3 regions of the Pseudomonas phytophila genome follow, and region 3 is predicted to be linked to each of the others. Evidence: predicted binding sites of a transcription regulator. Region 3 holds the regulator's gene; each other region holds the start of a gene.
The links. Region 3 encodes FliA, which starts transcription of late flagellar genes. Its sites were predicted from a motif close to CTAAAGTTTNNNNNNNNNNNGCCGNTAA; they were not measured.

Region 1: a site for FliA is predicted at 1,750-1,777, ahead of K3169_RS13195 (methyl-accepting chemotaxis protein). Genes of this name have one in related genera too.
Region 2: a site for FliA is predicted at 3,146-3,173, ahead of motA (flagellar motor stator protein MotA). Genes of this name have one in related genera too.

The regions. Positions count from the first base shown of each region.
Region 1 is NZ_CP081201.1:2,939,360-2,946,683, forward strand. Features, by position in the region: gene K3169_RS13195 (methyl-accepting chemotaxis protein) at 1-1,700, opposite strand, end outside; gene K3169_RS13200 (class I SAM-dependent methyltransferase) at 1,876-2,832, opposite strand; gene K3169_RS13205 (AEC family transporter) at 2,898-3,833, opposite strand; gene K3169_RS13210 (pyruvate kinase) at 4,053-5,909, shown strand; gene ppk2 (polyphosphate kinase 2) at 5,957-6,874, opposite strand; gene K3169_RS13220 (YoaK family protein) at 6,950-7,324, opposite strand, start outside.
Region 2 is NZ_CP081201.1:851,838-859,161, reverse strand. Features, by position in the region: gene rsgA (small ribosomal subunit biogenesis GTPase RsgA) at 1-1,032, shown strand; gene motB (flagellar motor protein MotB) at 1,201-2,223, opposite strand; gene motA (flagellar motor stator protein MotA) at 2,227-3,078, opposite strand; gene K3169_RS03625 (HDOD domain-containing protein) at 3,288-4,823, shown strand; gene rhdA (thiosulfate sulfurtransferase) at 4,869-5,684, shown strand; gene asd (archaetidylserine decarboxylase) at 5,718-6,587, shown strand; gene K3169_RS03610 (molecular chaperone) at 6,847-7,324, shown strand, end outside.
Region 3 is NZ_CP081201.1:4,678,891-4,686,214, reverse strand. Features, by position in the region: one part of gene K3169_RS21175 (IS3 family transposase) at 1-572, shown strand, start outside; gene flhA (flagellar biosynthesis protein FlhA) at 1,055-3,184, shown strand; gene flhF (flagellar biosynthesis protein FlhF) at 3,196-4,524, shown strand; gene fleN (flagellar synthesis regulator FleN) at 4,639-5,472, shown strand; gene fliA (RNA polymerase sigma factor FliA) at 5,469-6,209, shown strand; gene K3169_RS21150 (chemotaxis response regulator CheY) at 6,499-6,873, shown strand; gene K3169_RS21145 (protein phosphatase CheZ) at 6,893-7,324, shown strand, end outside.

The DNA of each region.
Region 1 (7,324 bases), 1.7 Mb from region 3:
CGATTAAGGCCTACGGCCAGTTGCGACAGCTCATTGCTGGCCAGTGAGGTCTGACTGGCTGCGGATGAGCTTTGTGAGGAAAGGTCGCGAATACTCATCAGGTTCTGGTCAACCGAACGGGCGACTTGCGCCTGCTGTTCTGACGCGGTGGCAATCAGCATATTCCTCTCGTTGATGTGGGAAATTGCTGCGGTAATCTCTTTGATTGCGACACCGGCTTCATGGGCGATCTGCAAGGTCGAGCCGGCTTCAAGCGTGCTTTGTTTCATGGACTGCACTGCCAGGGTCGAGTCTTTTTGAATGCCCTGGATCATCTGCTCGATTTCCCGGGTAGACGTTTGCGTTCTGTGGGCCAGTGCGCGGACTTCATCCGCCACCACGGCAAACCCGCGGCCTTGCTCGCCCGCCCGGGCGGCTTCGATAGCGGCGTTCAAGGCCAGCAGGTTGGTTTGTTCGGCGATGGAGCCAATCACGTCCAGTACTTTGGCGATGTGCTGTGCCTGGTTCGCCAGGCCTTCGACTTCAAGGCCGGTACGTTCGACTGTAGTACTGAGTTTTTCCAGCGAGGCGATGGTCTGGCTGACGCGTTCCTGCCCGGTCTGTGCCGAGCGTTCTGATGCCTGGGTTGACTGAGAGGCAGCGACCGCGTTGCGGGCGACTTCCTCGACGGCGGCAGTCATCTGGTTGACTGCGGTGGCCGCCTGCTCGGTTTCCATGCTTTGCCGTTGGATACCGGCATTGGACTCTTTGGTGATCGAGCTCATTTCTTCCGCCGCTGAGGCGAGTTGTCCCGAGGAGTCGGAGATATGCTGAATCGTCCCTTTGAGATTCGCCAGCATGGTCGCAGTAGCGGTCTGCAACTCGGTCATCTCATCCGCGCCGCTGATTTCAACCGTAGTGCGTAAATCGCCGTCGGCAATTTTCCGGGTGGTGATCAGCAGGGTTTGAATAGGCTGGGTAATACTTCGGGTAAAGGCCACGGCTACAACTACAGTAACGATGACGGCGATAACAATGAATATCATTGAGATATAACGGCCGCTGATAAAACTTTCATCCGCGATCGATCCGGATTGCTCCGCCCCTTTTTCGTTAACGCCAATCAGCTCTTCAATAGCGCTTTGCAGCGCCACTGCCTGAGGCTTGGAGGTGTCCTGGATGAATACCGCCATTTCCTGATAAGTGCGAGTTTTACTTAACTCCATCAGTTCGTCGATTTTGCCCTGATAGGCACTGACGTTGGCCGAGACCTTATTGAACAGTTCTCGCTCGGCGGCGTCGCCGACCATAGGCGCATAGTCCTGTGTGGCTTTGCTCAAGTTGGCTTTGAGTTGATTGATTTTCTTGATCGACGCTTCGCCCAGGCGTGCGTCGTCCATGACAAATCGTCTGGCGTCCAGACGATACAGAAGCATCGCGGTCTCGATCCGACCGGCCTGTCTGACGCTGGGCAGCCAGTTTTTCTGGAGGTCGGAGGCTGAGTCGTGAATGTCATCCATCTTGAACAGCGAGGCGGCGCCAAGGCCGATCAAGAGAAGACAGATGATGCCGAAGCTGAACAGGGCTCTGGTGGTCAGTTTTATATTTCTTGTTTTCATACCGAGATACCTCGAATCGCCACGCTGCGATAGCTGAGATTCAACTGATCTATCTGCTGGCGACTTGACATCACTGTAGGCGCCAATGTGTGAAAAAACCATCACCTGTGTAGAAAAGTTTTGTTGTTTACACAGGTCTGGTTATTCAAGTCCATCGGCGTTTAAAACTGAAACTTTAAGGGCGTAAACAGTTGGTTATTTGACGCCATTAAACATTGACCGAATCCTTTTTGCTGCGCTTAACGTTGTAAAGCTAACTAATTAATAAAAAGTTATCTTATATCTCTGCAGTTTCAGACACGTCCGTAAAGAGCAGTGCCTTTAATCCACCTTCGACCTCAGCGTCAGGGAACTCCGGTGGATTGTTTAGACGTTGTTCGAAACGCAGGTTTGGCGCTTCAACGGCGGTGTGGTCGATCAGGAAGCTGGAGCCCAGGCTTGGTTCATTCATGCAGGCCAGCACCTGACCGCCCGGCACCAGCAGCTCGGGCATGCGCCGCAGCACTTTCTGGTAATCCTTGTCGAGCAGGAAGCTGCCGCGCTGGAAGGAGGGCGGGTCAATAATAACCAGGTCATAAGGCCCGGATTTTTTGACCTTGCCCCAGGACTTGAATAACTCGTGATCCAGAAAGCTGACTTTGCGCAAGTCGTGTTGATTAAGGCGGTGGTTCTCACGCCCGCGGGTGAGTGCGGCCCGGGACATGTCGAGATTGACCACTTGTTCGGCACCGCCTGCGATGGCCGCGACGGAAAAGCCACAGGTGTAGGCAAACAGATTCAGTATCCGTTTGCCCTGCGCGTTGGCACGTACCCAGTCGCGCCCGTAACGCATGTCCAGAAACAGGCCGCAGTTCTGCTTCCTGCCCAGATCCACTTTGAAGTGCAGGCCGCTTTCAGTGATCTGCCATTCTTCCACCCGCTCACCCAGCAGCCACTCGGTGGTGCTTTCCGGCAAGTAGCGGTGTTGCAGCAATAAGGTATGTGCCTGGCTGTTCAGCCATTGCGGGGTGCGGGTCAGTTCCAGCAGCAGACGGGTCAGCGCTTCAAGCTCGGTCTTTGCGGGCTCGCGGAACAGTGAGACCAGCACCACGCCTTGCATCCAGTCGACCGTCACCTGCTCAAGTCCCGGCCAGACGCGGCCTCGGCCATGAAACAGACGGCGGGTCTCATCGGGCGCGGTTTGCAGGGCATCCAGCAGGTGCTGGTTCAGGATAGCGAGTGCTTCTGGGGTCATGACGGCAATCAGTGGCGAAAGGGCGCGACATGTTAAACGTTATCGACGCCGGACGGGCAGCGACGTCACCCCGGATGACTGATCACATATAGGCAGATCGACAGCGTCACGAGCGAACCGAGAGTCGACACCAGAATCGTGCTCGATACCAGTGACGCTTCGCGCTTGTAGTACTCAGCCAGCATGAATGGGCCGGTGCCGGTGGGCAGTGCGCTGAGCAGCAGGGCGGCATTGGCCCATAGCAGCGGCACATCGAATACATGAAACACCAGCACCCAGGTCAGCAGCGGATGGCCGATGAGCTTGATCAGGACCAGCAGCGACGTTCCTTCACGTGTGCCTTGCTGTTTTTCGGCGAGGAACAAACCAAGCGCGACCAGTGCGCAGGGGCTGGTCGCCGCACCCAAGAGGCTGAGCAGCTTTTCCAGTGCGCCGGGCAAGGGCGCGCCGCTGCTGGCCCATAACGCGCCGAGGATCGGAGACACCACTAGAGGGTTTTTCGCCAGCGCCAGAAACACTTTCAAGGCAATGCGGTGCGGCTTGCGCTCGGTTTGCAGCCCGACTTCCACACAGACCAGCGCCAGGCCAAATAACACGCAAACCACCAGAAGCGCCCCGACCAGCGCCGGTTGCAGTCCTTCCTGGCCGAGCACCATCACGCACAGCGGGATACCGATATAGCCCGCATTAGCATAGGAGCCGCCGAGTGCGTCGATGCTCGCATCGGCCAGATGGGTGCCTTTCTTCCAGCGCAGCAGGAGGGTGATGACGAACACCGACAGGGTGCTCAACGTAAAGCCGATGACGAAGCCCGGATGCCAGATCTGCTCCCAGGTCGATGTTGCCGTAACGCTGAAGAGCAGTGCCGGTAGACACAGCCAGACCACCATCCGGTTGATTTCCGACGCGGCGTTCGGGCCAAGGCGGTTCGTGCGGCGGCAGATGAACCCCAACAGGATCAGGGCGAAAATCGGTAGCAATATATTGAGAACAGCAAACATTGAGGGCCGTCCGTTGCGCGCAAACAGGCGGGCAAGGTTAAGCACGAAAATCGTTAGCGTCCAATCTATTTTCCTGAGTGCTCGGGCCGTCCATCTGCTCGCTGTCCGCAGTAAGCAGATCGTCACAATCGGGCTTTAGCCTTTAAGTCCGCACATTGCGCTGGTCCAGGTGCTTGTCTGACGGACCGCAATGGTCTCCATTCGAAGCGAGTGCCCGCCATGACAATCATAGAAACCGACTTCAACGTATTGGATGAGCAGCAAATACGAGCTGCGCTAAAGCGTCTGTCTTTTTTGCGAGTCAAGATGGAGGCCGCTGCCCGGACGCCCATCGAAAGCATGCAAGTGCACCCCGATTATCTGGACAGTGCTCGCAACTTACTGGGCTACCTCGCGTTGCGCCGCCATGATATTCGTCCTCTGCAACAGCAGTTGTCCGGGCTTGGCCTTTCTTCCCTGGGACGCTGTGAAGCCAATGCGCTCGCATCGGTAGACAGGGTCATTGATGTCCTGAAGCGCTTGCTGCCCGGCGCTGAGCTTGAAGAAAGCTCCGGCAGTTTGGTGAACCGGGCAGGGGAAGAACTTCTTATCCAGCATGCTAACCAATTGTTTGGCGGCCCAGCGCCAGAGCGCGGCGTACGCATCATGGTGACCATGCCTCAAGAGGCCGCGAGCAATCCTTCCATGGTCCGTGAACTGGTGCAGGCAGGCATGGATTGTCAACGCATCAACTGCGCTCACGATGACCCGGCGACCTGGCTGAAAATGATTGAGCATGGTCGCAGCGCCGCTGCCAAGGTCGGCAGAACCTGCCAGGTGATGATGGACCTTGCGGGGCCGAAGTTGCGCACGGGGCAGATACAGCCGGGCCCGGCAGTGTTGAAAATCCGCCCGCAACGCGATGATTTCGGACGCATCGTGACCGCCGCTCAAGTCTGGCTTGCCGAAGAGCCGGAGGCCTTTTCAGACGATGACTATTGTTTGCAGATGCCGGGAAAATGGTTAAAGCAGTTGCAGGTCGGTGATGAGCTTGCGTTCAGGGACGCAAGAGATTCAAGTCGTTCACTGTCGATCGTTGAAGTCACCGGACAAGGCTGTCGGGCGGAGTTGCGTAAGACGGCCTACATGATTCCCGGCATAGAGCTGCACTTGAAAAAGCATCGGGGTCGCCCGAAATCAGAACGCATTACCGGCGTGCCGCCTCGGGAACAAAGCATTGTCCTCAACGAGGGCGATGCTTTACTGCTGAGCGCTGACGCCAGTCATGGTCATCCCGCAGTCCGCGACAGCAGTGGCAAGGTCCTGACCCCCGCGCGTATCGGCTGCACGTTGCCTGAGGTGTTCAAGGATCTGCGCGCCAACGAACCGGTATGGTTTGACGATGGCAAAATCGGTGGGCGTATCCAGTCAGTGCAGGCCGACGTCGTTACCGTCCGTATTACCCATGCGCCGGGCGGAGCCAAACTGAAAAGCGACAAGGGCATCAATCTGCCCGACAGCGAGCTGCAACTTGACGCGTTGTCGCCCGAGGACCTGGAGGCACTTGCGTTCGCCGCCCAGCATGCGGACGTGGTGGAGTTGTCGTTCGTTAACAGTCCTGAGGACGTCAAATCACTTCTGGCGCATTTGAAGCACCTCAACGCCGAGCATCTTGGCGTCGTGTTGAAAATCGAGACACGACGCGGATTCGAGAGCCTGGCGGCGTTACTGCTGGCGGGCATGCAGAATCCGCGACTGGGAGTGATGATTGCCCGGGGAGATCTGGCGGTAGAAAACGGTTTCGAACGAACCGCGGAGCTGCAGGAAGAGATCCTGTGTATTTGCGAGGCAGCCCATGTCCCTGTGATCTGGGCGACTCAAGTGCTGGATACGCTCGCCAAAACCGGCGCTGCAACCCGTGCCGAAATTACCGACGCAGCGATGGGGGTGCGAGCTGAATGTGTGATGCTCAACAAAGGTCCGCATATCCTGGAGGCCATGGGGACGCTGGACGACTTGTTGGTGCGTATGCAGGGCCATCGGAGCAAAAAACGCGACCTGTTGCGCAAGCTGAGTGTCGCTGAGTTGAACGCCTGAGCCAACCGAGCGCCCGGACTCTGGTTCCAGGCGCTCGTCGGGCTGTGTTAATAAATTTGCGGGATGATCAGGTCACTCGGCGTCGGCACGCGGCTGTAATCCTCACGGCGCTGACGCTCTGGCAGTTCAATCGCCGGTTGCTCGACTTCTTCGTAGGGCATCTGGCCCAGCAAGTGGTGGATGCAGTTCAGGCGCGCGGTCTTCTTGTCATCTGCCTGCACCACCCACCACGGCGCTTCGGCGATGTGAGTACGCTCCAGCATGATTTCCTTGGCCTTGGTGTAGTCCTCCCAGCGACGACGGGATTCCAGATCCATGGGGCTGAGCTTCCATTGCTTGAGCGGATCATGGATGCGGCTGAGAAAGCGCAAGTGCTGTTCCTGATCGGAGATCGAAAACCAGTATTTGATTAACTGAATGCCAGAGCGGGCGAGCATGCGCTCGAACTCGGGCACGGTACGGAAAAACTCCTCGTACTGATCGTCGTCGCAAAAGCCCATGACCTTTTCCACGCCCGCGCGGTTATACCAACTGCGGTCGAACAGGACGATCTCACCGGCCGCGGGCAGGTGTGAAACGTAGCGCTGGAAATACCATTGAGTGCGTTCACGGTCGTTGGGCGCAGGCAGTGCAGCGACACGACAGACCCGCGGGTTGAGGCGTTGGGTGATGCGCTTGATCACGCCGCCTTTACCGGCTGCATCGCGACCCTCGAAAAGGATCACGACTTTGTGCCCGGTTTTCACCACCCAGCTTTGCAGTTTGACGAGCTCGCCCTGAAGGCGAAACAGTTCGCTGAAATAAAGGCGGCGGGCCTGTTTTTCATCGCTGTCGCTGATATCGTTTTCAAACAGTTTGTCGAGGCTGTACTCGTCTTCTGCCAGCTCGAGCTCCAGCTCTTCATCATTATGATCAAGCAGCTCGCGATGAATACGCCGCGCGATATTTTCGTGCTCAGGAGACATGTCGGGCACTCATCTGTAGGAAAAGTCCTCAGATAGTAATCAGCCCATATGAAGAAAAGGTGACGGTTTGAAGGCTCAGCGTGGTATGTAGCGACGCTGCCAGCGATAGGGGATAAACAGGGTCAATATCCCCAGCACTGCGGCAAATGCGCCGCTGATCAACAGCGCATTGGGTCCCAGCCGGTTTTCCAGCAGTGCGCCGATAATTGCCCCTATGAACATGCCGGCCCAAGGGACCAACTGTATGCGCCAGCCATCACGGCGCTCGCCAAGCATCCAGCGTCCCAGACCGCGCCCGAATCGGGAAAGTGCTCCCGTCACATATGTCAGCCCCACCGGCAGGCCGTTGACCTGTTCAACGGCGGCATTGAGCATGCCCATGGCCAGAATCGCCGCCACGACGGTAATAATCTGCGAAGCCATTGGCCAGGCTGCGGCAGCGCACAGCAG
Region 2 (7,324 bases), 2.7 Mb from region 3:
ATGGCCAAACGCCAACTCAATCGTCGTCAAAACTGGCGCATCGAAAAAATCCAAGGCGAGCGCGCTGCCCGTGCCGCCAAACGCGAATCACAAACCCTGGAAACACTTGAGGGCGGCGATCTTGGCCCCGAGCAGACCGGGTTGGTGATCGCTCACTTCGGCGTACAAGTCGAAGTGGAAGCAAAGGAAGGCGATCAGGCGGGTCAGGTTTTCCGCTGCCACTTGCGCGCCAACCTGCCTGCACTGGTGACCGGCGATCGCGTCGTCTGGCGCGCTGGCAATCAGGGTATCGGCGTTATCGTCGCGCAACTGCCGCGCACCACTGAGCTGTGCCGTCCCGACAGTCGTGGGCAACTCAAGCCGGTTGCCGCCAACGTCGATCTGATTGTCATTGTGTTTGCGCCGATGCCTGAGCCCCATGCCAATCTGATCGACCGTTATCTGGTGGCCGCCGAGCACGCAGGCATTCGTCCGCTGCTGCTGTTGAACAAGTTCGACCTGATCAACGAGCAGAACGCCCCGGCGCTCAACGCATTGCTGGAGGTTTACCGGACGCTGGGTTATCCGGTACTGGAAGTCTCTGCGCACCACGGCGACGGCATGCAACAACTGCAAGCTCAGCTTGACGGGCATATCAGCGTGTTCGTCGGTCAGTCTGGCGTCGGCAAGTCATCCCTGGTCAACAGTCTGCTGCCTGAAGTCGAAACCCGCGTCGGGCCGCTGTCCGAACTGTCCGGGCAAGGCACGCACACCACGACCACCGCCCGCCTGTTCCACTTCCCCCGTGGCGGTGACTTGATCGACTCCCCGGGTATTCGTGAATTCGGTCTGGGTCATGTAAGCCGTGCGGATGTCGAAGCGGGCTTCATCGAGTTCAACGACCTGATCGGCACCTGCCGATTCCGCGATTGCAAACACGACCGTGAACCGGGCTGTGCATTGTTGATTGCTCTGGAAGTAGGCCGCGTGCAACAACAGCGCATGAACAGCTATCGCTCGATCATCGCCAGCTTGCCGGAAAGCAGCTACTAGCTGCGCCTTGTAGGAGCTGCCGCAGGCTGCGAAACGCGTACTGTCTGGAAGAATGCCTTCGCAGCCTTCGGCAGCTCCTACAGATTTGCGGCCGACAAAAAAGCCCGGACTCTCACGAGTCCGGGCTTTTTACTTGCAGCTTTAGGCTTGTAGCTTGCGGCTAGAACGCTAGTTCTTCGTCTCATCCAGCTTCAACGTGCCGTCTTCAAACAAGTTCAGCTTTTGCCGAATCTCGTGCGGCTGGGCGTAGGCCTGTGGATCATCCGGCGGCTGGATTCTAGGATTGACAGGCGCAGCCGGTGCAGGCTCAGTGCCCGTGGCTTTGCCCTGGCCGCCCCTGTAAACCTGACTGCCTTCAATACGCTGCATGGCTTTCTTGGTGAGGACCATGATATCGATACGCCGGTTGACCGGGCTTTGCGGATGCTCGCCGTCATACAGCATCGACGATGCATAGCCGACTACCCGCGCCACCTGGTTTTCCGGGTAGGTGCCGGCAACCAGAGCGCGACGTGCCGAGTTGGCCCGATTAGCCGACAGCTCCCAGTTACCGAACTCGCCGTTACCCACATAAGGCTTGCCATCTGTGTGCCCGCTGATGCTGATTTTGTTGGGCACCGCTTTGATGGTATCGGCCATGGCCAGCAGAATGTCTTCGAAATAGGGCTTGAGGCGCGCACTGCCCAGGTCGAACATCGGCCGGTTATCAGCGTCTGTAATCTGGATCCGCAGACCATCCTGAGTAATCTCGAAATGGATCTGGTCCTTGAATTTCTGCAGTTCAGGATTCTCTTCGATCTTGTTCTGCAGCTCCTGGAGCAGCAGTTCCAGACGCTCTTGCTCGACCTCTTCCGCCTTGGCCTCCGCGGTCTCGGCTTCGATGGGCACAGTGTCCGGTGTCGGCGTGTTCTTGATTTCCGGGTTCAAGGTCTGATCAGGAGACATTTCCGGCGAGCCGCCCAGGTCAATCACATAGGGCGAACCACTGTCCGAGAACCCGACCGGATCTTTAAAATAACCGGCGATAGCGACTAACTGCTCCGGGGTTGCCGCAGACAGCAGCCACAGCACCAGAAAGAACGCCATCATGGCGGTTGCAAAGTCCGCGAAGGCGATTTTCCATGCACCACCGTGGTGACCGGCTTCATAGCGCTTGACGCGCTTGATGATTATCGGCTGATTATTTTCCATGACTCAGCGACCGCGAACCGCTTGTTCCAGCTCACTGAAGCTGGGCCGGTGCGCCGGATAGAGAACCTTGCGGCCAAACTCGACAGCCAGCGAAGGAGGCATGCCGGAGGCCGATGCCACCAGCGACGCCTTGATCGCCTCATAGACGTTGAGCTCTTCTTTGGCATCGTGGGCAAGGCAGCTCGCCAGAGGACCGAAGAAACCGTAGGCGGCAATGATACCCAGGAAGGTACCCACCAGCGCAGCGCCCACGTGGTTACCAATGGCAGCCTTGTCGCCGTCACCCAGGGAAGCCATGGTGATCACGATGCCGAGTACTGCCGCCACAATACCGAAACCGGGCAGGCCGTCGGCGATACCGGTCACGGCGTGGGATGGATGACCCAGCTCTTCCTTGATGCTCTGCAACTCCATGTCAAACAGGCCTTCCAGCTCGTGAGGAGCCATGTTGCCGGATGACATGATGCGCAGGTAATCACAGATGTAAGCGGTCATGCGCTCATCTTTCAGCACGCCGGGATACTTGGCGAAAATCGGGCTCGCCGACGCGTCTTCGATGTCCCCTTCAATCGCCATCATGCCTTCACGACGGCTCTTGTTGAGGATCTCGTACACCAGACCCAGCACTTCAAGATAGAAGGCGTGCGTGAAACGCGTACCGAACATCTTCAGTGACTTCTTCATGACGTGCATGGTCATGTAGCCTGGGTTGGCTTGCAGAAATGCGCCCAGACAGGCACCACCGATGATCAACACCTCGAAAGGCTGGATCAGCGCGCCAATCTTACCGTGAGAAAGTACGTAGCCTGCGAGAACACTCGCGAAGACGACGATGATGCCGATAATTTTAGCCATAGGTAGAAAGTACTTACTGAGTCGGGTTCAGGGACATGCGCGGAAGTTCATGAAACTCTTGTTCTACTTATCGGCATATGTGGGCCAGACTGTAGCCAGAAAAATCGAAAAGCCAGTTGACCGGTGAACGGGGGCCCGTAAATTAGGGTCTTACCCATTGATTTCGCAGTGTCCACTGCCTACATTTTCAGTCGCACGGGCCATGATGCATGCCTCCAGAAACGTCGCCACAGCTTCCCGTCCCGAACACGCTCGATGCGTGGCTCAAGCAATTGGACAGCATTGCATTGCCGGTCCCTCTGCCCAGCCACAATAAGGTCCGTAGCGCACTGAATGATAGCCGCCGCTCCCTGCGCGACATCGCCGACATGATGCAGGACAGCCCGGCACTGGTCCTGAGCGTGATGCGCGAAGCCAACCATCAAAGCACCGGTCTGACCGAACCTGCCGAAAGCCTCGAAGTGGCGATCACTCGTCTAGGCCTGGGGCGCACCGAAGTGCTGCTCAATCGCCTGCCCGCGCTGGAAAACGAGAAGATTCCGGCCACGTTCCGCCAGTTGCTACTGATCAGCCAGCACGCTACGCAGCAGGCCAACGGACTGTTCGCGGCTCGCCTTGCGCGGCTATGGCAGGATATCCATCTGGGCAGCCTGTTGTTTCTGGCACCACTGTGGCCAATGGCGCTGGCGCACCCGAAATTGCTGGAAGAATGGGAACTGCGGGTTATCCACAAAGGTGAATCTTCCCGCTCAGTGGAGAAAGCGCTGTTTGGCGTCAGTCTGTTAGAGCTCTGTATGGAACTGGCGACCTTGTGGCGCCTGCCTTTATGGGTGACTCAAGGCTACAAGCTACTGATCAGCGAGCGACGCCAATTGGTCAAGGCGCTGCATGTGGCTCGGGCTAATGACGATCCATTGCAACAGCAACAGTTGATGGACGCCGATCCAAACCTGCGTCGCTGGTTCAATCAACCCGCCAATACCGTATTGCTGGGCAACGGCCTGGCGCTGGCCGCTCAACAGGCATGGGACAGCCCGCACTGCCTGCGCTGGGAATTACTGAGCAGCCTGTACTTGCAGCAATCCATGGACAGCGTGCAGCAGCAGGCCCACCAGAACGCAGTCAGCAGTGCTCGCAACCACAATGACCCAATTCTTTGGCACCCTGCCGAAGCGCTGATCTGGCCGTGGGCAACCCGCCGGATTCATAGCAAGCTGCAAGCAGCGCCGCCGCCGTCGCCCGACGCCTTGCAGAGCTGGCGCAAGCTGTGCGCAGAATTGCTGGCCAACCCGAGCCCCTTCAGTAACGCCATGCACCTGACTACCACGGCGCGGGACGCTCTGGTGTCCTGCGGCATGGAGCGCGTGATGTTGCTGATGGCAGACAAGACCGGCACCCAGCTGCGCGTCCATCAGATCGCCGGGTTGAGGCCTGAAGCAACGTCGCTGGCGCTCTCTATAAAGGAAAGCACCGTTCTGCAGCGTTTGCTGGCACAGCCCACCCAACTGCGCATGACACCCGCCAACATCGATCAATTCTCGGCGCTGCTACCGGGCAACCTAAGGGCTTTATTCCCGGGCAAACACTGGCTGATCCGGTCTCTGAGCAGCAACAACAAGGTGTTGATGCTGGTGGTGGCAGATCAGGGCGGCGGGCAGTTCTCGGAAACCTCGGTGCAGGCATTCGGTAAAACCTGCCAATGCATCGAGCGGGCGCTGACGAGCTTTAGTAGTCGCAAAGCCTGACAGCTGGGCTACAATTCGCCTCTTTTTTTGAATTGGAGGCTGCACATGTCCGTCTTCTCTGGCTTGCCACTGGTTATCGAGCCAAGCGACCTGAAGGATCGCCTGGATGCTCCGGAACTGATCCTGGTGGATCTGACCAGCAGCGCCCGGTACGACGCCGGACACATACCCGGCGCGCGCTTCGTTGACCCGAAACGCACCCAACTCGGTCAGCCTCCAGCGCCGGGTTTGTTACCTGCCTACTCAGACCTGCAAGCGCTGTTCGGCGAACTCGGTCACAACGCCGATGCGGTGTACGTGGTCTACGACGACGAAGGCGGCGGCTGGGCCGGACGCTTTATTTGGTTACTGGATGTAATCGGCCACAGCCAATATCACTATGTCGACGGCGGCCTGCTGGCCTGGCAGGCCGATGGCTTGCCCTTATCCACAGCGGTTCCACCTTCGGCAGGCGGGCCGGTTGATTTGCAGTTGCATGACGAGCCCACCGCCACACGCGAATATTTGCAAAGTCGCCTGGGCGCTGCCGATCTGGCAATCTGGGACGCACGTGGCCCGCTTGAATACTCCGGCGAAAAAGTCGTCGCGGCCAAAGGTGGACACATTCCCGGCGCGATCAACTTCGAGTGGACCGCGGGCATGGATAAGGCGCGTGACCTGCGCATCCGTGAAGACATCGCCGAGATCCTCGACAGCCTGGGCATCACTGCGGACAAAGAAATCATTACCCACTGCCAGACACACCACCGGTCGGGTTTCACGTACCTGGTGGCCAAGGCGCTGGGTTACCCTCGGGTCAAAGGCTATGCCGGCTCTTGGGGCGAATGGGGCAACCACCCCGATACGCCAGTCGAACGCTGAAACCCTGTCCATTTTCAAGCATTACATTCAGGAATTTTGATGAAAGAGCGTCTGTTTATCCTCAGCCAGTACCTGCTGCCGCATCACCTGCTGTCACGCCTGGCTGGCTGTGTTGCCGAGTGCCGCGTGCGCTGGTTCAAGAATGCCTTCACCGCATGGTTCGCCCGCCGCTATCAGGTCAACATGTCCGAAGCGCAAGTCGAGGACTTGAGCGCCTATGAGCACTTCAACGCCTTCTTCACCCGTGCTCTGAAACCCGGCGCACGTCCGCTCGATGAAACGCCCGGTGCAATCCTCAGCCCGGCAGATGGCGCGATCAGCCAACTGGGCCGCATCGAACAGGGCCGTATCTTCCAGGCCAAGGGCCACAGCTTCAGCGTGCTGGAATTGCTGGGCGGTGACCCGGCGTTGTCGGCGCCATTCATGGGTGGCGAATTCGCAACTGTTTACCTGTCGCCCAAGGACTACCATCGCGTGCACATGCCATTGGCCGGTACCTTGCGTGAAATGGTGTATGTGCCTGGCCGAATCTTCTCGGTTAACCAGACCACAGCCGAAAACGTGCCTGAGCTGTTCGCCCGTAACGAGCGCGTCGTCTGCATCTTCGACACCGAGCGCGGACCGATGGCCTTGGTGCTGGTTGGCGCGATGATCGTTGCTTCCGTCGAGACGGTCTGGGCCGGCTTGGTGACACCGCCAAAACGCGAACTGAGGACTTTCCGCTACGACGAAGCAGCACGTGCGCCGATCCACCTGGAGAAAGGCGCAGAAATGGGCCGCTTCAAGCTGGGCTCCACCGCCATCGTCCTGTTCGGCCCTGAGCAAGTGAAATGGGCCGAGCAATTGACTGCGACTTCACCCGTGCGCATGGGTCAGGCCCTGGCATTGCCCGCACAGGTTTGAAACAGTAAATAGTGGCACTATGTGCCACTATTTATCATCAGGTGGTTGTACCATGGCTGTTTTCGCTTGAGCTTGAGCTGATAGATTCGTCTGCGGTTGCTGCGACTATTGGCCGATGCTGCTAGAGTCCCAACACCGGCCCTGTCGGAAACCTGCATTTTATTGATGTAGATTTCGGCACCCGTCGGGAACTGTTATCGCTGCATCGATTCAAAGCAGCCGCTTGGTCCCGAGCGGGCAGTTGGAGTTAGCCTTTCACATGAGTAATTTGAGCCTTCCTGTGTTGTTGCGTGTTCCCGCGCCAACGCAGTCGAGCCTGACATTCTGTGAAGCGACGCCCAAAGATCTCAAGCGTTGGATCTCAACGCTGCCTAAAGCAAACCTGGGTGAAACGGCTCGTCAGCTCTACCAAGGCCTGACTGAACTCAATCAACTGCTGACGCCCAGTGAAAATCGCCTGCAACTGCTTGAACTGCTGCGTCCCGAAGTGCATTTCGTCTGCAAACATCTGGAACGCCACTTTCTCAATCAGGCTGTGGTGCTTGACGAACGTCCGCGCAAAGTCGCCAATCTTTGCCAGGCGCTTCAAAACCATCTGGCGGTCGGCTACAAACTGATTATCGAGCGAGTCAGCTCAAGACTCAGCAGAGACCGCATCCCGCTACTGACCACTGCACTGCAACGTGCGATTCAGTGTCTGAACGGACCGCTGATTCGTGCCAATCAACTGTACTGTC
Region 3 (7,324 bases):
GGAAGCGTAAGTTTGTTCACACAACCAACAGCAATCACAACTTGCCGGTGGCTGAAAACCTTCTAAATCGCCAGTTCAACCCTGCGGCGATCAATCAATCCTGGGTTGCAGACATTACTTATATCCGCACACGCGGCGGCTGGGTGTACCTGGCAGTGGTCATGGACCTTTTCTCGCGCAAGATCGTGGGCTGGGCCATGGCCCCTCATATGCGAGCCGAGCTGGTAATCAGCGCCATGCAATTGGCTATCGCTCAACGCCAACCTGAGCCAGGTTTGATCGTCCACTCGGATCGAGGCAGTCAGTACGCAGGAGCGGCTTATCAGGCGCTGCTGACCCGCAATGGAATGCGTTGCAGTATGAGCCGCAAGGGTAACTGCTGGGACAACGCGGTTATGGAGCGCTTCTTTTTGAACCTGAAAATGGAGCGTACCTGGAGGAAGGATTACGCCAACCACGCCGAAGCGATAAAGGACATCACGGACTACATCGTGCGGTTCTACAACGAGGGGCGATTGCACTCGAAACTGGGCTATGTGCCGCCCAATCAATATGAGCGGCAAGCAGCCTGACAATCACCGATTGAGGTGTCCGGAAAAAGTTGACCACTGCACGCCGAGCTTTTGATTTTGATCTTGGGCGCCCCGTTAAACCACGCTGGCCGAACGCAGATTCTGAACCGTGGGCAACCCGGCAAGGATGCCGGGTTAGCCGCACCGGGCCATGGATGGCCCATTGCGGCGGCCCACGGTTCAGGATCTGCGGGCGGGTACACCGAGCATTAGCGAGGTGCCGAGTGGTGGGGCAAGAGCGTTTTGCTTACTTTTGCGCTCTATCAAAAGTGAGGCGCTGTAAAAGCGCAACCAATATCAGCCGTTACCCAACAATGGATATGTACACAAAATCCCCCCTCCCTCCAAAAAATCTCACACTTTCTTACAGACCCCACCCGCTATTTCATCACCGATTCCACAGTTGGAAAGCTTCTTGCAATAGGTCATATCAGGTCGCCATCGGCGTCAAAGTTTTGATTTAGCGCGCAGGTGAATAATCGGTGGAACGCTCTCAGTTAATCAGTAGCGCACGTAGCAATCTGGCAGGCCTCGGCCGCGGCCAGCTGGGCGTTCCGTTGCTGCTGTTGGTCATGATGGCAATGATGATGTTGCCCATCCCGCCGTTCCTGCTGGACGTGTTCTTCACGTTCAACATCGCGCTGTCCATCGTGGTTCTGCTGGTCTGTGTGTACGCACTGCGTCCACTCGACTTCTCGGTATTCCCGACCATCCTCCTGGTCGCCACCTTATTGAGGCTGGCGCTCAACGTTGCCTCCACACGTGTGGTCATGCTGCACGGTCAGGACGGTCACGCCGCTGCCGGTAAAGTGATTCAAGCGTTTGGTGAAGTGGTCATCGGCGGTAACTACGTCGTCGGTATCGTGGTATTCGCCATCCTGATGATCATCAACTTCGTGGTAATCACCAAAGGTGCCGGACGGATCTCCGAGGTGAGCGCGCGTTTCACCCTGGACGCCATGCCCGGTAAGCAAATGGCAATCGACGCCGACTTGAACGCCGGTCTGATCGACCAGCCTGAAGCCAAGCGTCGCCGTCTTGAAGTCGCTCAGGAAGCCGAGTTCTACGGTTCCATGGACGGTGCCAGCAAGTTCGTTCGTGGTGACGCCATTGCCGGTCTGTTGATTCTCTTCATCAACCTGATTGGCGGCATGCTCGTGGGTATGCTGCAGCACAACATGACATTTGCTGACGCCGGCAAGATTTACACCTTGCTGACCATCGGTGACGGTTTGGTGGCGCAATTGCCATCACTGCTTTTGTCCACCGCCGCAGCGATCATGGTGACCCGTGCTTCCGGTTCGGAAGAAATGGGCAAGATGATCAACCGCCAGATGTTCACTTCCTGGAAAGCGCTGGGTGTGTCTGGCGCGATCATGATCGTGATGGGCCTCGTGCCAGGCATGCCGCACTTTTCCTTCATAAGTCTGGGCCTTGTCGCTTGCGGCATTGGCTACCTGCTGTGGAAGAAAGAGAATCAGGTCAAGGTCGTCGCGCTGGAAGAGGTCAAGCGTCAGCAGGAAATGCTGCCTTCCCCGACGCGTATTCAGGATTCCAAAGAGCTGGGCTGGGATGATGTAACCCCCATCGACATGATCGGCCTGGAAGTGGGCTATCGCCTCATTCCGCTGGTAGACCGTAATCAGGGTGGTCAACTGCTGGCGCGGATCAAGGGCGTGCGCAAGAAGCTCTCTCAAGAGCTGGGCTTCCTGATGCCGACCGTACACATTCGCGACAACCTGGACCTGGCTCCCAGCGCCTATCGTTTGACGCTGATGGGTGTCACGCTGGCTGAGGCGGAGATTTATCCGGATCGCGAGCTGGCCATCAACCCGGGTCAGGTGTTCGGTTCGCTCAATGGTATTACCGCCAAGGACCCGGCGTTTGGTCTGGAAGCCGTCTGGATCGAAATCAGCCAGCGCAGCCAGGCTCAGTCTCTCGGTTATACCGTGGTTGACGCCAGTACGGTGGTCGCGACTCACCTCAACCAGATTCTTTACAAGCACTCTCATGAGCTGATTGGTCATGAGGAAGTGCAGCAACTGATGCAATTGCTGGCTAAAAGCTCGCCCAAGCTCGCTGATGAGCTGGTTCCAGGCATTCTGTCGTTGTCTGCCTTGCTCAAGGTGTTGCAGGCGCTGTTGGCCGAGCAGGTTCCTGTGCGGGACATCCGCACCATCGCCGAAGCTATCGCCAACAACGCTCAGCGGAGTCAAGATACCGCCGCGCTGGTGGCTGCAGTCCGGGTCGGATTGAGCCGCGCAATCGTCCAAAGCATTGTAGGCATTGAGCCGGAGCTACCAGTTATCACGCTGGAGCCAAGGTTGGAACAGATATTGCTCAATAGTCTTCAGAAGGCTGGTCAGGGTCAGGAAGAAGGCGTTCTCCTTGAACCAAGCATGGCGGAAAAACTTCAGCGTTCGCTGATCGACGCCGCCCAGCGTCAAGAGATGCAAGGCTTACCAGTGATTCTGCTGGTAGCAGGCCCGGTTCGGGCCATGCTGTCGCGGTTTGGACGGTTGGCTGTACCAAATATGCACGTGTTGGCGTATCAGGAAATTCCTGACAACAAGCAAGTAACCATCGTAGCGACTGTCGGGCCTAACGGCTGAGGTAGTGAGTCATGCAAGTTAAGCGATTTTTCGCCGCCGATATGCGTCAAGCCATGAAACTGGTTCGTGATGAGCTGGGCGCAGAAGCGGCCATCATCGGTAACCGGCGCATTGCCGGTGGCGTAGAGCTGACTGCCGCTCTGGATTACAAACTGTCCGCGCTCGCACCTCGTGTGCCTAATATCGAGCTCGAGGACGAGTTGCGCAAAACCCAGTCGCGCATCGTCTCGGCCCAGGCAGAACTGAACAACCGCAGCGACAGCGACGGCGCGACCAATCGCCAGTTGTTTGCCGGTTTGCCATTGAGCACCGCTGACACCCACATCGAGCCGACTCTGGAAGAGCCGCCACGTCCCTCCGCACAGCCGCAGGCTGCTCCGGCGGCACCTGCTGGTGGTCAGCGCGGTTACGACTCGATGCGTTTCGAATTGAATGGCCTGCGTGAGCTGCTGGAAGTCCAGCTCGGCTCCCTGGCGTGGAATCAGTTGCAGGGCAGTCGTCCGGCCCAGGCCAACCTGTGGCGTCGTCTGCAACGTGTCGGCTTGTCTGGCCCGTTGTCCCGCGACTTGCTGGAAATGATCCCTGATATCGACGAGCCACGTCAGGCCTGGCGCATGTTGCTGGCCCACCTGGCGCGCATGATTGAAGTGCCGGACGTCGAGCCGCTTGAAGAGGGCGGTGTGATTGCCATGGTCGGCCCGGCTGGCATGGGCAAGACCACCACGCTGGCCAAGCTGGCAGCGCGCTACGTACTCAAGTACGGCGCACAGAATATCGCTCTGGTCAGCATGGACAGTTTCCGTATCGGCGCTCAGGAGCAGCTCAAGACATTGGGCCGTATCCTCAACGTACCGGTGACTCACGTCGATCCTGGCCAGTCGCTGGCGCAAGCGCTTGATCCGCTGTTGCGCAAGCGCGTCGTGTTGATCGATACCGCGGGCCTGCAAGCCAGTGATCCGGCGTTGCGCATGCAGCTGGAAAGTCTGGCAGGGCGCGGTATCAAATCCCGTAATTATCTGGTCCTGGCAACCACCAGCCAGAAACAGGTGCTGACTGCTGCATATCACAGCTACAAACGCTGTGGTCTGGCCGGATGCATCCTGACCAAGCTGGACGAAACCGCCAGCCTGGGTGAAGTGCTCAGTCTTGCGATCAGTCATGAGCTGCCTGTTGCCTATCTCACTGATGGGCCTAGAATTCCTGACGATCTTCACATTCCACGCCGCCACCAATTGGTGACACGCGCGGTCAACGTGCAGATGCAAGAAGAGCCAAGCGAAGAGGCCATGGCGGATATGTTCGCCGACCTTTACCACAACCCCAACAAACGGGTCGGTTAAGTGAAGCGAACTATTGAGAGTTACCTGCATCGGTGGTCTGCCTGGCATTGCTCTTCATTGAGCGTGTCGCCTGCAATCTGGCTTCGGTCTACGCAAGACAAGGTAAAGAATTAAATGGGCAGCATGCATCCCGTACAGGTGATCGCGGTGACCGGCGGCAAAGGTGGCGTCGGTAAGACTAACGTGTCAGTGAACCTTTCACTGGCCTTGGCCGAACTCGGCCGGCGCGTCATGTTGCTGGACGCCGACCTTGGCCTGGCGAATGTCGATGTCCTTCTGGGGCTGACGCCTAAACGCACCCTCGCCGATGTGATGGAGGGTCGTTGTGAGCTGCGCGACGTTTTGTTGCAAGGCCCGGGCGGGATCCGGATCGTGCCTGCTGCCTCCGGCACGCAGAGCATGGTTCATCTGAGCCCGGCGCAGCACGCCGGCCTGATCCAGGCATTTAGTGACATTGGCGACAATCTTGACGTGCTGGTCATCGATACGGCCGCCGGTATCGGCGAGTCGGTGGTCAGCTTTGTCCGGGCTGCTCAGGAAGTCTTGCTGGTGGTGTGCGATGAGCCCACTTCCATCACTGACGCCTACGCCCTGATAAAGTTGCTCAATCGCGATTACGGTATGAACCGTTTCCGGGTCCTGGCCAACATGGCCCAGAGTCCGCAGGAAGGGCGCAACCTGTTCGCCAAGTTGACCAAGGTGACTGACCGCTTCCTGGACGTCGCTTTGCAGTATGTCGGTGCAGTGCCTTACGACGAATGTGTGCGTAAGGCCGTCCAGAAACAACGCGCCGTATACGAAGCTTTCCCACGCTCTAAATGTTCGCTGGCATTCAAGGCCATTGCGCAGAAGGTCGATACCTGGCCGCTGCCTGCCAACCCACGTGGACATCTTGAGTTCTTCGTTGAGCGACTGGTTTACCAGACAAGTGCAGGGCCTGTTCAATGACCGCGAGCGGCTATCAGATGTACAGCAAAGCGTCCCGAAACTCGCAATATGAGTTGATCGAGCGGTATGCTCCGCTGGTCAAGCGCATTGCTTACCATTTATTGGCGCGCCTGCCTGCCAGTGTTCAGGTCGAAGACTTGATTCAGGCGGGGATGATCGGCTTGCTGGAAGTTTCCACCAAGTACGATTGCACCAAGGGTGCCAGTTTCGAGACGTATGCCGGGATTCGAATCCGGGGTGCGATGCTCGATGAAGTGCGCAAGGGAGACTGGGCTCCTCGCTCGGTTCACCGCAATACGCGCATGGTGAGTGACGCAATTCGCTCAATTGAAGCAAAAACCGGCCGTGACGCTAAAGATCACGAGGTTGCGGCCGAACTCCAATTGAGTCTCGATGATTATTACGGGATTTTGAACGATACCTTGGGCAGTCGCCTCTTCAGTTTCGACGACCTCTTGCAGGACGGCGAACATGAAGGACTGCATGAGGATGGCGCAAGCGGTTCGCTTGAGCCGTCGCGCGACCTGGAAGATGAACGTTTCCAGGCTGCGTTGGCGGATGCAATTGCCAACTTGCCGGAGCGTGAACGTCTGGTTTTGGCGCTGTACTATGACGAGGAGCTGAACCTCAAGGAAATCGGTGAGGTCCTGGGGGTCAGCGAATCTCGAGTCAGCCAGTTACACAGCCAGTGCGCAGCTCGTTTACGAGGGCGTTTGGGAGAGTGGCGAGCGCGTTGACAGGTGGTACGCAATCCCTGGTGATTGTGTGTCTCGTGTGAGCAGGCTGTGCAAAGCGTTACGTGGGACAGTGGACAAGGCTGGAGCCATACAGGCATTCGCGCCACGGACTGTTAAAAGCAATAGCTTTCATGCAGTCCGTGGATTTGCTGTGCGGTTTCCATAGTTGTTGATTTGCCAAGCCCGTCGTTTACGTGCAGCCGATGTGAGCTGTGCCGGTATTGATTGAACAGCGCGTTCAGGTGCTGAACGCGTCAAAGACTGCTTGGAGGTCGAATTGGACAAGAACATGAAAATCCTCATCGTTGATGACTTCTCAACGATGCGGCGGATCATTAAAAACCTGCTGCGTGATCTGGGCTTCACCAACACGTCCGAAGCCGATGACGGGCTTACCGCGTTGCCGATGCTGGAAAGTGGTTCCTTTGACTTTCTGGTAACGGACTGGAACATGCCTGGCATGACTGGTATCGACCTGCTGCGTAAAGTGCGTGCCGATGAGCGCCTCAAGCACCTTCCGGTGTTGATGGTGACCGCAGAAGCCAAGCGCGACCAAATCATTGAAGCGGCTCAGGCCGGCGTCAACGGTTATGTCGTCAAGCCATTCACGGCTCAGGCGCTGAAAGAAAAGATCGACAAGATCTTTGAGCGCGTAAATAGCTGATGTATGCCGCGAGGGCTTTATGGAGAACAACGAAACGTCAATGGGCGAGTTTGAATCGACCCTGAAAAAACACGCAACCGAGCTGGTGGCGAGCCTTGAAAAAGGCCGTTTCGGCGACGCCGTGCAACTGATCCATGAGCTCAACCAGGCTCGGGATCGTGGCCTGTATCAAGAAATCGGCAAGCTGACGCGCGAGTTGCACAGCGCGATCGTCAACTTCCAGATTGACCCGAACATGCCGCAAGCCGAAGAGGTGTCCCAGATCACGGATGCCACCGAGCGCCTGTCGTATGTCGTCAGGCTCACGGAAAACGCGGCCAACCGCACCATGGACCTGGTCGAAGAAAGCACCCCGCTGATGCACAGTCTGAACGACGAGGCCAAGGCCTTGAGTGCGGACTGGGGGCGTTTCATGCGCCGTGAGGTCAGCGCTGATGAGTTTCGTGAGCTG